DNA from 4 places in the Vibrio sp. STUT-A11 genome. Region 3 is predicted to be linked to each of the others. Evidence: predicted binding sites of a transcription regulator. Region 3 holds the regulator's gene; each other region holds the start of a gene.
What was found. Region 3 encodes CRP, which controls carbon source genes, mostly activating them, when cyclic AMP is high. Its sites were predicted from a motif close to TGTGANNNNNNTCACA; they were not measured.
Positions count from the first base shown of each region.

Region 1: the regulator CRP is predicted to act here: its motif matches at 1,110-1,125, upstream of OO774_RS03205 (NupC/NupG family nucleoside CNT transporter).
Region 2: the regulator CRP is predicted to act here: its motif matches at 1,341-1,356, upstream of recB (exodeoxyribonuclease V subunit beta).
Region 4: the regulator CRP is predicted to act here: its motif matches at 1,847-1,862, upstream of rppH (RNA pyrophosphohydrolase).

Region 1 is NZ_AP026763.1:676,355-679,550, forward strand. It holds gene OO774_RS03195 (DUF5363 domain-containing protein) at 108-305, shown strand; gene OO774_RS03200 (TatD family hydrolase) at 292-1,065, shown strand; gene OO774_RS03205 (NupC/NupG family nucleoside CNT transporter) at 1,270-2,553, shown strand; gene deoC (deoxyribose-phosphate aldolase) at 3,105-3,196, shown strand, end outside.
Region 2 is NZ_AP026763.1:734,176-737,371, forward strand. It holds gene recC (exodeoxyribonuclease V subunit gamma) at 1-1,147, shown strand, start outside; gene recB (exodeoxyribonuclease V subunit beta) at 1,463-3,196, shown strand, end outside.
Region 3 is NZ_AP026763.1:281,104-284,299, forward strand. It holds gene OO774_RS01340 (DUF1338 domain-containing protein) at 177-968, shown strand; gene crp (cAMP-activated global transcriptional regulator CRP) at 1,086-1,718, opposite strand; gene OO774_RS01350 (phosphoribulokinase) at 1,959-2,828, opposite strand; gene OO774_RS01355 (YheU family protein) at 2,965-3,177, opposite strand.
Region 4 is NZ_AP026763.1:2,825,624-2,828,819, reverse strand. It holds gene OO774_RS13245 (NADP(H)-dependent aldo-keto reductase) at 1-234, opposite strand, end outside; gene OO774_RS13240 (DUF6482 family protein) at 388-699, shown strand; gene mutH (DNA mismatch repair endonuclease MutH) at 717-1,397, opposite strand; gene rppH (RNA pyrophosphohydrolase) at 2,015-2,536, shown strand; gene ptsP (phosphoenolpyruvate--protein phosphotransferase) at 2,539-3,196, shown strand, end outside.

The DNA of each region.
Region 1 (3,196 bases), 400 kb from region 3:
GCCCTTGGCTATAGACTTAGTCAAGGGCGTTTTTATATCAGCAGAAATGATGTGGATTGGACGATATCCATTACAGTTAATAAGTGATTAGAGGTAGCGGAGTAAAAATGAATTGGTTGAAAAAAGCAATCAAGCGCTACGACGATTGGTGTAAAGAGATGGGGCTCACTCCTGACCAAAAACGCAGCTGTGTGCCTTATCGACAGGATCCTGTGCATCAGAGTGAGGAGCCAAACGGTGAGGCGCAAAATGCAGCGCCTAAATCTACCGAGAGCAATAAAAAGTCTCAAGATGAAGCTCTTTGATACCCACTGTCATTTTGATTTTGATGAGTTTCAGGATGATTTTGAGCACAACCTGACTCTGGCTCAAGAAATTGGGGTTAGCAGAATCCTGATCCCGTCAGTCGGCCCTTCAAACTGGTCACGCATTCAAACCCTAGCCCAGCGATATTCCCAGTTATACTACGCGCTCGGGTTCCATCCGTATTTTCTTGAAGAACACTTTGAGCAGCACCTTGCTGAACTGGAAGATTATCTCAAACAAAAAGCGTCACAGTGTGTTGCAATAGGAGAGTGCGGATTAGACTTTGCGATTGACGTCGATCCTCAATTGCAAGAAAAGGCTCTTGAAACTCAATTCGAGCTTGCCAGGCATTTCGAGCTTCCGGTCATTTTACATAGCCGAAAAGCGCACAATCGGCTGATACAAATGGTTAAAGCGGCGAAGTTGCCTAAAGGTGGTGTCGTGCATGCTTTTGCCGGGAGCTATCAGCAAGCGATGGAGTGGGTCAGATTAGGTTTTTTCATCGGTGTGGGGGGAACGATCACCTACCCAAGAGCCCAAAAAACTCGCGACGCAATTCAAAAATTAGCCCTTGAAAACTTAGTAATTGAAACAGATGCTCCAGATATGCCTATACTTGGATATCAGGGGCAACCAAATCATCCGGCGAAACTCATTCACGTATTGAATATGCTCGTAGAGTTGCGTAGAGGAGAAAAGCAATCGATTGCGTCTCAACTATGGAAAAATAGCAATTTCGCCTTCTCAATATGTGAATAAAATTCAAAGAAAGTGTTCATGTTCGAAAACGTTTGCCATTTTATTGTGAGTTCTATCACAAAGATTATTGAATCAATCATGAATCTTATGGGAAAGTGTGAGGACGGCATTACTTTAATTGATGATGCATGAGTATAATTGCCCCGCTTTTATAGCTCCATTTTGTTACACGCCAATAAATAACTTATAAGGAAGTCATAAACTATGAGCCTGTTTATGAGCCTGGTTGGTATGGTAGTGCTAATTGCAATTGCATTCGCATTCTCATCTAACCGCAAAGCTATCAACTTAAGAACTGTGGGTGGTGCATTCGCTATCCAATTCGCATTAGGTGCATTTGTTCTTTATGTACCTTGGGGCCGTGATCTACTGAACGGTTTCTCTAGTGGTGTATCTAACGTTATCAACTACGGTAACGATGGTTCATCATTCCTATTCGGTGGTCTTGTGTCTGACAAGATGTTCGAAGTATTCGGTGGCGGTGGTTTCGTCTTCGCGTTCCGTGTTCTTCCTACACTGATCTTCTTCTCTGCTCTGATCTCAGTTCTGTACTACATTGGCGTTATGCAATGGGTTATCAAGATTCTTGGTGGCGCACTACAGAAAGCACTTGGTACTTCTCGTGCAGAATCAATGTCAGCAGCAGCTAACATTTTCGTAGGTCAAACTGAAGCGCCACTTGTGGTTCGTCCATTCGTTCCTAAAATGACTCAATCAGAGCTATTCGCGGTAATGTGTGGTGGTCTGGCTTCTGTTGCTGGTGGTGTACTAGCGGGTTACGCATCAATGGGTGTGCCTCTAGAGTACCTAGTTGCGGCATCATTCATGGCGGCACCTGGTGGTCTACTATTCGCTAAGATTCTTCACCCTGAGACAGATCAGCCTCATGAAAGCATCGAAGAAGCAATGGACGGCGGTGACGACAAACCTGTCAACGTAATCGATGCAGCAGCAGGCGGTGCGGCTTCTGGTCTACAACTAGCACTAAACGTAGGTGCAATGCTAATCGCATTCGTAGGTCTGATTGCTCTTATCAACGGTATGCTAGGTGGCATCGGCGGTTGGTTCGGTATGCCTGAGCTAACTCTTGAGCTAATCCTGGGTTACGCGTTCTCTCCACTAGCATTCCTAATCGGTGTTCCATGGGCTGAAGCAGTAACTGCTGGTTCATTCATCGGTCAGAAAATTGTAGTGAACGAATTCGTTGCATACTTGAACTTCACGCCTTACATCGGTGAAAACGCTCAAGTAATCGCAGCAACTGGCGAAGTAATGTCTGAGAAGACTACGGCTATCATCTCATTTGCACTGTGTGGTTTCGCGAACCTTTCTTCTATCGCGATCCTACTAGGTGGTCTGGGTGGTCTAGCGCCAAGCCGTCGTCCAGATATCGCTCGCATGGGTGTTAAAGCAGTACTAGCTGGTACGTTGTCTAACCTAATGGCAGCGACAATTGCAGGCTTCTGCTTAAGCCTTGCAGCTCTATAATTTAGTACTGGTTTTTAGTATATAGACGCCATATTAAATCACGCCCTGTAGCAAGAAATTGCTGCGGGGCTTTTTTCGTTTTCAGGGCTAGAAATTTTTTAGTGCAGTCAAAGGTAAGGTGTCTTAGCTGGCCAACTAGAGAATAGAAATCTGGAAATTTTGAGATACAAACCGTTTGCGCTCTATTTGGTGCTACAGTTTTGCGATGAATATCTATAATGTAGACATCACAAGGTGGATACGACCTAATCGATGGGTAAATGAATTACCCTGAAATATTAGATCTCAACGGCATTTTGCTGGGGAGATATGATATTAAAGACACCGCAATCATAGATTGTTGTGCCATAGACCAAATTGGTACTGTGCGGTGACAAGGATAGCAATTGGCATAAGAAATTTTCGCTGTTTATGCCGAGTCTTCATGGAACCAAGTCCGTTCATAAATAGACTACTGAGCCATTTTTACATAATCTCTCCTCGTTGATTATAGTTAGAGGTGCGATGTAAGGCTGAGTAGTGAAATTTTTGAATATTGATCGGAGATAGAAATGAGCGATTTAAAAGCAGCAGCACTACGTGCACTAAAACTTATGGATCTAACTACGCTGAATGATGACGACACTGATGCAAAAGTGATCTC
Region 2 (3,196 bases), 450 kb from region 3:
GAAAGCGCTGGTCAATACGCATGCCATGGTGCCGTTTAGCCCAAGTGCCTTTCAGGGGATGCATTCCAGCTACGCCAAAGAGTGGATTCCGGCGGCGTTAACCCAAAGTAGCCAATCTCAAGGCTACGTTCGTCATGACTTTAATCGCGCATTGGACGATTATCTGCTGGGAGCCACGTTCCCACTAGAGCTTGATTTAGTCGAGCTGCAACGTTTCTGGCGTTTACCGGTACAGTACTTTTTTAATCGCCGATTAAAAGTGGTATTTGAGCCACCATTGCCAGTCATGGAAGACGATGAGCCATTTGTACTCGGTGGCCTGGAAAGCTATCAAATGCGTGATGAGCTATTAGAAACCTTGCTCGAAACCACGTTGATGCAACCAGAAAAGAAAACAGATGTGCTTAAGCACTTTATGAGTCAACAACGTGCGCAAGGTAAGTTACCAGTCGGTGCGTTTGGTGATATCGAGTTTGAAACCAACCGAGTTCAGGCTGAAGAGCTGGTGGACAAACTGGCGTTTTTATCTGGCGCACCACAAGATGATTTAGAAATCGATCTGACCTTTGACGCGTTATTCGAAGGCAATGAAGGCGATGAGAAAAAAGTTCGCCTGACTGGCTGGCTTACTCAGTGTTACCAATCCGGATTGATTCGCTACCGAAGTGGCAGGGTGCGATCGCAGGATTATCTGGCAGCTTGGATTGATCACCTTGCCATGTCAGCCTCTGGCCATGCCAAGAAAACCCATATTATTGGCTATGACCGCAAAGAAGGTGCGGTTCATTTAATCTACCCGGAAATTGCTGATGCATCGTATGCCAAGCAATTACTTACGGAATTGGTTCGTCTGTTCTTCGAAGGTATGACTAAGCCTTTGCCCTATTTCCCCCAAACCGCTTTGGCATGTGTTGAAGCTGGCTTTAGTCGTGGACAGTGGGCTGACGACGAAGAGAAATCTTTAAAGAAAATGGCAGATACATTCAATGATGGCTACATGAGCACGGGTGAGGGCAATAACGCTTATATTGCGCGAATTTGGTCTGCGTGGAGTGATAACTTAGCCACAGAAGTACGCTTGTTAACGGCGTTGGTTCTGCAAGGCGCTCGATTAGTCGTGCAAGATGCAGATGATATAAAAGAATAATTAAGACAATGGGTTAAAGAAAAAAAAGAGTAGGGTGGCCGCCAGAAAATCATTATTTTGTGTAGGGCGTTCGCTGTACGGCCACAAGGTCAGAGGGACCATGATACTTTTGCTTAATTCATTTGAGTGTTGCCGCCAGAAAGGCTTGGCTTATCTCGTGAGGCGCATACTAACGGTACGGCAGATGGATAACCGTGAGAAAGATCCCACAAAGCTCTAAATTATCCAGCTTGTTAAACATATAAATAGAATTTTTAACGATAGATCACACTTCTATCAGTTGATAATCCGGAGAGATTCAGCGTTATGGATCAAATGTCAGGTGCAGACTTACCTAACCATGCGTTAGATAAAACTGAACAACCTCAGCCAACGCCACTAGAAGCGATGACGTTCCCTCTACATGGTGCGAGGTTAATTGAGGCTTCAGCGGGTACGGGCAAAACCTTCACTATTGCGGGTTTATACCTGCGCCTTTTGCTTGGCCATGGTAGTGCGGAGACCAAGCATCGCGTCCCGCTTACCGTCGATCAAATTCTGGTGGTGACCTTTACCGAAGCGGCAACAGCGGAGTTGCGCGATCGTATTAGGGCGAGAATCCATGATGCGCGTATCGCTTTTGCTCGCGGACACAGCTCCGATCCAGTCATCCAGCCTTTGCTTAGTGAGTTCGACGATCACAAACAAGCGGCAGATATTCTTCTCCAGGCAGAGCGTCAAATGGATGAGGCTGCGGTCTACACCATTCATGGTTTCTGCCAGCGCATGCTGACACAAAATGCTTTTGAATCCGGTAGCCGATTTAATAACGAGTTTGTGACAGACGAAAGCCACCTTAAAGCTCAGGTAGTGGCTGACTATTGGCGACGTAACTTCTACCCATTGCCGTTTACTTTGGCGGGAGAAGTTCGTCAGTTGTGGGGGTCTCCATCAGCACTGTTGTATGACATCAGCAATTACTTAACAGGCGCACCGTTAAGCCTTTCTGTACCTGCAATGCAGGGCAATTTAGCTGATTTGCATACGGAAAATCTGAAAAAAATAGATGAGCTGAAAGCATTATGGCGTGATAGTCAGGATGATTTATTAGCGCTGATTTCGGACTCCGACATCAACAAACGCAGCTACAGCAAAAAATCGCTACCGACTTGGCTGGAGGTGGTGAACGCTTGGGCCGCCACCGAAACCACAGGTTACGATTATCCCGACAAACTGGAGAAGTTTGCGCAAAATATTCTCCTGGAAAAAACACCTAAAGGTAGTGCGCCGCAGCACGCTGTTTTTGCAGCGATTGAAACATTTCTTGCCAATCCAATCAGCTTAAAAGCGCCACTGCTGGCCCATGCGATTGAACACTGTCGCGTGATGTTAGCCAATGCGAAAAATCAAAAGCAGTGGCTCTCTTTCGATGACCTGCTGACTCAACTTTCTGCCTCTATCGATAGCGATGAAAGCGAGCTATTGGCAGAGCGAATTCGCACTTTGTATCCGGTCGCGATGATTGATGAATTCCAAGATACCGACCCGTTGCAATACAGTATTTTTAGTCGTATCTATCTGAACAACCCAGAATGCGGTTTGTTTATGATTGGTGACCCGAAACAGGCGATATATGGTTTCCGTGGCGCAGACATTTTCACTTATATTAAAGCGCGTAACCAAGTCAGTGCTCACTACACACTAGGCACTAACTGGCGTTCAAGTGCTGATATGGTACAAGCTGTGAACCAGGTATTTGCCTTGCCAGACAGCCCGTTTATCTATGATTCGGACATTCCGTTCTTGCCGGTTAACTACAGCCCAAATGCCGAAAAACGCATTTGGACCATGGGTGGTCAAAAGCAACCTGCTTTGACTTACTGGTTGCAAGAAGCAGACGATAAGCCGTTGCCGAAAGGCGAGTATTTGACTCGAATGGCGGAGGCAACCGCGAGCCAAATCCAAACGATTTTGACTCAGGCTCAGCTGGGGCAAGCGTGTCTGGTGAACGGTGAAAAAGAGAAAGCCGTTCAAGCTGGCGATATCGCGGTACTGGTTCGTACTGGTAGC
Region 3 (3,196 bases):
CGCTCGATAACTGCGTTAGAATTTTTGATTGTAGAGTAACTACTTATCGAAAATTCTGCCTTGTTCTCAAACGTTTTTCCTACGTTATTTATGTTCTCTTACTTACTGTGATTGGTATTAGGGCTGTGAACGAGCCGCCAACATTCTTACCCTACATCTCGTAACAAGGAGCCGTTATGACCCCTGATGTGTTATTCCAATCGTTATGGCAAGACTATATTCAGCGTCTTTGCCCCTCTGCTGCTAAAGTTCATCAACTTCTTCAAGAAGATGAGCCTTTGATTAACGACCATATTGCACTGCGCACATTCAATGTTGAGCCTCTTGGCATTGAGACGCTGGCTAAGCCATTTTTAGCGATTGGTTACAAGGCGTGTGGTGACTATGTATTTGAAAGCAAAAAGCTTGTCGCTAAGCACTACGAGCACCCAGACCAAAAACAGCCTAAAGTGTTCATCAGTGAGCTCAAAGTAGAAGAGTGTTCGCCAGAGTTACAAGCGATTGTTTCTAAACTGGCAGCACAAGTGGATACAGATAAACTCGCAGATAGCGCATTTTTATATGGCGGCCGCTTATGGGATCTTAGTTTTGCAGATTACCAGGTTTTGGAAAAAGAGAGTGAATACGCGTCCTGGCTGGCGGCTCATGGATACGGCGCTAACCACTTCACGGTCAGCGTAAATCAACTGAATCAGCATGATGAAGTGAAGCAAGTGAACGATCACTTACGCCAAGCTGGATTTGTGATTAACGAGTCGGGTGGCGAAGTGAAAGGCTCGCCTGAAGTCCTGTTAGAACAGTCTTCAACTATGGCAGATAAAGTGCCGGTTAACTTTACTGAAGGCTCTGAGAACATTCCGGGTGGATTCTACGAATTCGCTAAGCGTTACCCAATGGACAATGGTGAGCTTTACCCAGGCTTTGTTGCAGCATCGGCAGACAAAATTTTTGAAAGCACGAATGGCTAATCCATGTCGTTAACTCGATTCCTGAGAGCATAGCTCGAACCCTGGCCTGAATAGAAAAAGCCACCAATGCTGCCATTGGTGGCTTTATTATTTTCTTTACACTACTCGAATCAGAGATTAACGAGTACCGTAAACGACGATAGTTTTACCGTGCGCAGAGATTAGATTCTGCTCTTCTAGCATCTTCAAGATACGACCAACTGTCTCACGAGAACAGCCAACAATTTGACCGATTTCTTGACGAGTGATCTTGATTTGCATGCCATCTGGGTGAGTCATCGCGTCTGGTTGTTTTGCAAGGTTCAGAAGCGTCTGAGCGATACGACCAGTTACGTCTAGGAACGCTAGGTCACCCACTTTTTGGCTGGTTACTTGAAGGCGACGAGCCATCTGCGCAGAAAGACGCATTAGGATGTCTGGGTTTACTTGGATAAGCTGACGGAATTTCTTGAAAGAAATCTCAGCAACTTCACAAGGAGATTTAGCTCGAACCCAAGCTGTACGCTCTTGGTCTTCCTCGAATAGACCAAGTTCACCAATAAAGTCACCTTGGTTTAGGTAAGAAAGGATCATTTCCTTACCTTCTTCGTCTTTGATAAGAACCGCAACAGAACCTTTAACGATGTAGTATAAGGTTTCAGCTTTTTCACCAGCGTGAATCAGCGTGCTCTTTGAAGGGTACTTATGAATGTGACAGTGTGAAAGAAACCACTCTAATGTCGGGTCGGTTTGAGGTTTACCTAGAACCATAATATCTCACTTCCTCTGCAGGGTACGCTTGCGCTATCCATATTTTAGCTAAGCCTGAATCAGGCTTACTAGAATAAGAGCACTTTTTATATGCTGCAAGCTATCTTGTGTTTCGGTAAGAAATAGTATCCTTTTTCTAGGATGATTTCTTGATTTTAATCGTGCCATGGTTGCTATTTTGTACGCAAAACTGTGCACATGATCACGGTATGAAAAGTAAACACTCCGAAAGCGAGATTTTTAGCCAATTTTTCCTGTTTCTATCAGTTGTTGTAGGATAGGCCTCACGATCAGCTCCATTGCAAAACTCATCTTACCGCCCGGCACGACTATCGTGTTGTGACGTGACATAAACGAACCGTCAATCATGGCCAACAGGTAAGGGAAGTCGACATTCTTGATCCCACGTAGTCGGATGACCACAAAGCTTTCATCCAGACTCGGGATGCCTTTCGCATTGAGTGGGTTCGATGTATCCACGGTTGGCACGCGCTGAAAGTTGATATGAGTACGTGAAAACTGCGGAGTAATGTAATTCAGATAGTCATCCATCGAGCGTACGATGGAGTCCATGACGGCCTCTCTTGAGTGGCCGCGGTCACGCGTATCCCGGACGAATTTTTGGATCCACTCCAGGTTCACAATCGGTACCATGCCAATCAGAAAATCGACATGTTGTGATACGTTCACTTCACCATCGACCACGCCACCGTGCAGCCCTTCATAGAAGAGTACGTCGCTGTTGTCTGGTAGGTCTTGCCACGGTGTGAAAGTGCCTGGCATCTGGTTGTACGGTACCGCTTCATCAAAGGTGTGTAGATAACGGCGTATGCTGCCAGTGCCTTCCTCACCATATTGGCGGAAAAACTTTTCCAAGCCAGGAAAGTCATTCGCCTGAGGACCAAAGTAGCTGATGTGTCTGCCTTGCTCGCGCGCTTTACGAATTTCGATATCCATTTCCGGGCGGGTAAAGCGATGGAAGCTGTCACCTTCAACCCAAGCTGGTTTGACGTTCATCATATTGAACATCTTACGGAAGGCTTCAGATGTAGTGGTCGTGCCGGCTCCGGATGAGCCGGTAACTGCAATAATTGGGTGTTTAGCTGACATGACAAACCTTGTCGAAAATTACTTTCCTTTAAGTGCAGCAGGCATCTACTGCACAAGTGATAGTCCACTATAGCACGTAACTACGGCTTGTCATCGGGTGGGGTACGGTAAAATGTGAAGGGCTTGGGGAAATGGTTTAATACTTTGCTTTTAATTGAATATCCACAGTTTCATGCAGTTCGGAATACACGATAACCGCTTCGCCTTTCTCTAGCTGCGATTTCACCTGATCGATCTTATCTTGCAGAGATACTTCCAGCGTGCCGTAATCTGTTCCTTCACGCAGAACAAATTCACGAATCAGGTTTTCCAGTGTTTCTGGCGCAATGTCTTGCCAAGGAATGATCATCAATACCTCAAAATTTTAT
Region 4 (3,196 bases), 830 kb from region 3:
TTTGCCTGATTTTGCTAGCCAATTTCCAATGTATTGTTCGGTCAGTCCTTGTGTCGACGCTTGTGGTGGCACCGGATACATCTCAGCGGTATCGATGAAGTTCACCCCATGATCCAGGGCAAAGTCGAGCTGCTCAAACGCTTCTTTTTCTGTATTTTGTTCTCCGAACGTCATCGTTCCGAGACAAATCTTACTGATCTCGAGAGATGAGTGCGGTAGTTTTGTGTATTGCATTTCACTTCCTTGAGAGTTACCGACTTAATAAGTTCTTCCAATATAGGGGATTTTTAGTCCCTCTCGCAAATGATTTACGTTTAGCGGCATAGATGACTCGAAAGCTCTTCATACCGTAACTACACTTAGAACAAGTGGTAAAGGAGGTGAATCATGCAGAAGCATCAATTGGACATGTGGCTACATGGTGATCATAAAGACAGCTATAAAATGCCAAAGGTCTTTGTGATAGGTTGTTCTGATGTCTCTGACTATTTGCTAGCAGTGGAATATAAACACCAACTTGAGCCGATTAGAGACGGTGAAGATCCTATTCATTTCGGATCATTAGAATTGGTGAAAGAAGAACTGCTCAGGTTAGGGTTCGACAAAGCATATTTGAGGCTACACAATGCCTACGACGAATGCGGTAGCAATGGCGTGGCCTCATATTGTGATATTGAATTGTCGCTCATCACACACTAAGCCGTTTAGATCATTTGTCATTCAGATTGTGTATGGATGTAGTGTTTTAGCAGAATCTGCTCAGTAAACTGTGTTCTGAGATAAAATCCTCGGGGCAGGGTTTTTATTGGCTTACCATTTGAGCTGTAAGCTTCTGTTTGTGCTTTTGCATTGGCGGCTTTTGGGCGTAAATGCAGCGCTTCTCCATGTCTGGCGGAAATTTGATCAAACTGACCCAATACGATCATTTCCATCAACTCCTCCCAATCGTTACGTAAAATACGTTCTTCTTCTTCGTCGGGCGACCAAATTAAAGGGCTGCCGACTCGACGTTCTGCAAGAGGGATCTCTCGCTCGCCTTCAACGGGTACCCAAAGTACACGAGAGAGTTTGTTGCGTACGTGGCTTGTTTCCCATGTAAGACCTTGCACTCCCGTCAGAGGGGCAACACAGACGAAAGTCGTTTCTAATGGTCTGCCCGAATAACCAATCGGAATACTTTTTAACTCGATCCCCAGTTTGGAAAAGTCTTGCTGGGGTTTACTTCCAGCTGGCGCACCTAAATGCCATTCAAGTAATTGACCCACCCAGCCTTTATCCCTCTTTAAATTATCAGGAACGATCATATCAGCTTCTTCTGCGAGTTCCGCAAAACTGAGGCCTGCGATATCGTGAGCACGTTCCATGAGTTCCGATTCTGTTTGTGGTTCTGGTTTCATAATAACTGGGGTTACTTTCAAAACACACAGTTTAACAAATTCCGTAAAAAATCACTGTTTAAGATTTAATCGAGGTGGATTAAGAATGATCAATTCATAACTTATCCACAGATGGGCAGGGTATCATGGGATCCAAGCCAGGGCTGGATGAATTAACAGGGGTTTTAAGTGGTTTTTAAGCTTGATTTTATGGCTATGTCGTGAAGGTACACTTAATAAGTGTGGATAAATCGTGCATTGATGGATCTTTGACCGATCTGTTTTTGGTGAAAAGATCATCAGTTGTCTTGTGGTCGTTTAATCACTAGGGTTGGATTTTAAATTATATTAATCATGTATTTATTTACTTTTATCATTAATATTAATGAGGTCGTTTGCGATTGTTTTGAACAGGAATATTTTTTGCCCTCGAATTCTTCACAAAGTTATTCACAGAAAAGGTGAATAAATGTGGGCAATGTCTCACTCTTGTGTTGATAAAGTATTTGCTGGCTAAAAGATATCCAATGGTGGTGGAAAAGTAATAAATCTTGCTCATATCACATCAGTAAGTTTGCTAGTCATGGGGATATGTGGAAAAATCACGGTAATAAAAAATTATTCATAGAGGTTAGCCAGTGATAGATGGCGATGGTTACCGACTGAATGTTGGTATTGTGATATGTAATAACCATGGTCAGGTCTTCTGGGCTAAACGATACGGGCAACACTCATGGCAATTTCCACAAGGTGGAATTGACGAAGGTGAAACACCTGAGCAGGCTATGTTCAGGGAGTTATATGAAGAAGTCGGTTTAACGAAAAAAGACGTTAAAATCATTGCAACAAGTCGTCATTGGTTAAGATATAAACTACCAAAGCGATTGGTGCGTTGGGACTCCAAGCCTGTTTGTATCGGCCAAAAACAGAAATGGTTTCTGCTGCGATTGGAATGCGATGAATCTCGCATCAATATGCAACGCGGAAAATCCCCTGAATTTGATGGTTGGCGGTGGGTAAGTTATTGGTACCCAGTTAGGCAAGTTGTTTCTTTCAAGCGAGACGTTTACCGTCGTGCAATGAAAGAGTTTGCTTCTTTAGCCATGCCTTTTCGAGAAAGAAAAGCGAAAGGGAAAAGAAAAAAGCAACGTAGAGGATAGTCATGCTCAGCCAGCTAAGGGAAATAGTTGAAAAAGTCTCCAGGGTCGAAGATGTCCATCTGGCCTTTGATATATTGGTTAAAGAGACTTGTGCTGCCCTTCGCACAGAGTGTTGTACTATTTATCTTGCTAATGAAGAAATGCAGCGCCTTGAGTTAATGGCAACTCAAGGCCTGACTTTTGAAGGTGATAGCATCCATATCAACTTCGATGAAGGTTTGGTTGGGTTAGTAAAGCGTAGCGCTGAGCCACTAAATCTTGCTGAAGCCTCCAAACACCCCGAGTTTAAATTCTTCCCTCAACTCGGAGAACAAATCTTCCACTCGTTTCTTGCTACTCCGATTATTCATCGCAAACAAGTGCTGGGTGTTTTAGTTATTCAACAGAAAACACCACGTTTGTTCAGTGAAATGGAAGAGTCATTCCTCGTCACATTATCGGCTCAGTTAGCGGTATTGATCGCTCATGCGCAAAACCTTGGCCATTGGCAGCTCGCGTCGAAACCGACCATTTTGAAAGGGGTTCCTGCGTCTACGGGGGTGGCGATTGGTGAGTTCTGGTTTGATAACACGCAACCTAGTTTGTCCGATGTTTTTCCTGCTTCGACATTAGACAAAGAGCGTGAATATGAGCTCTTACTGGTCGCGATTGAACGAGCTT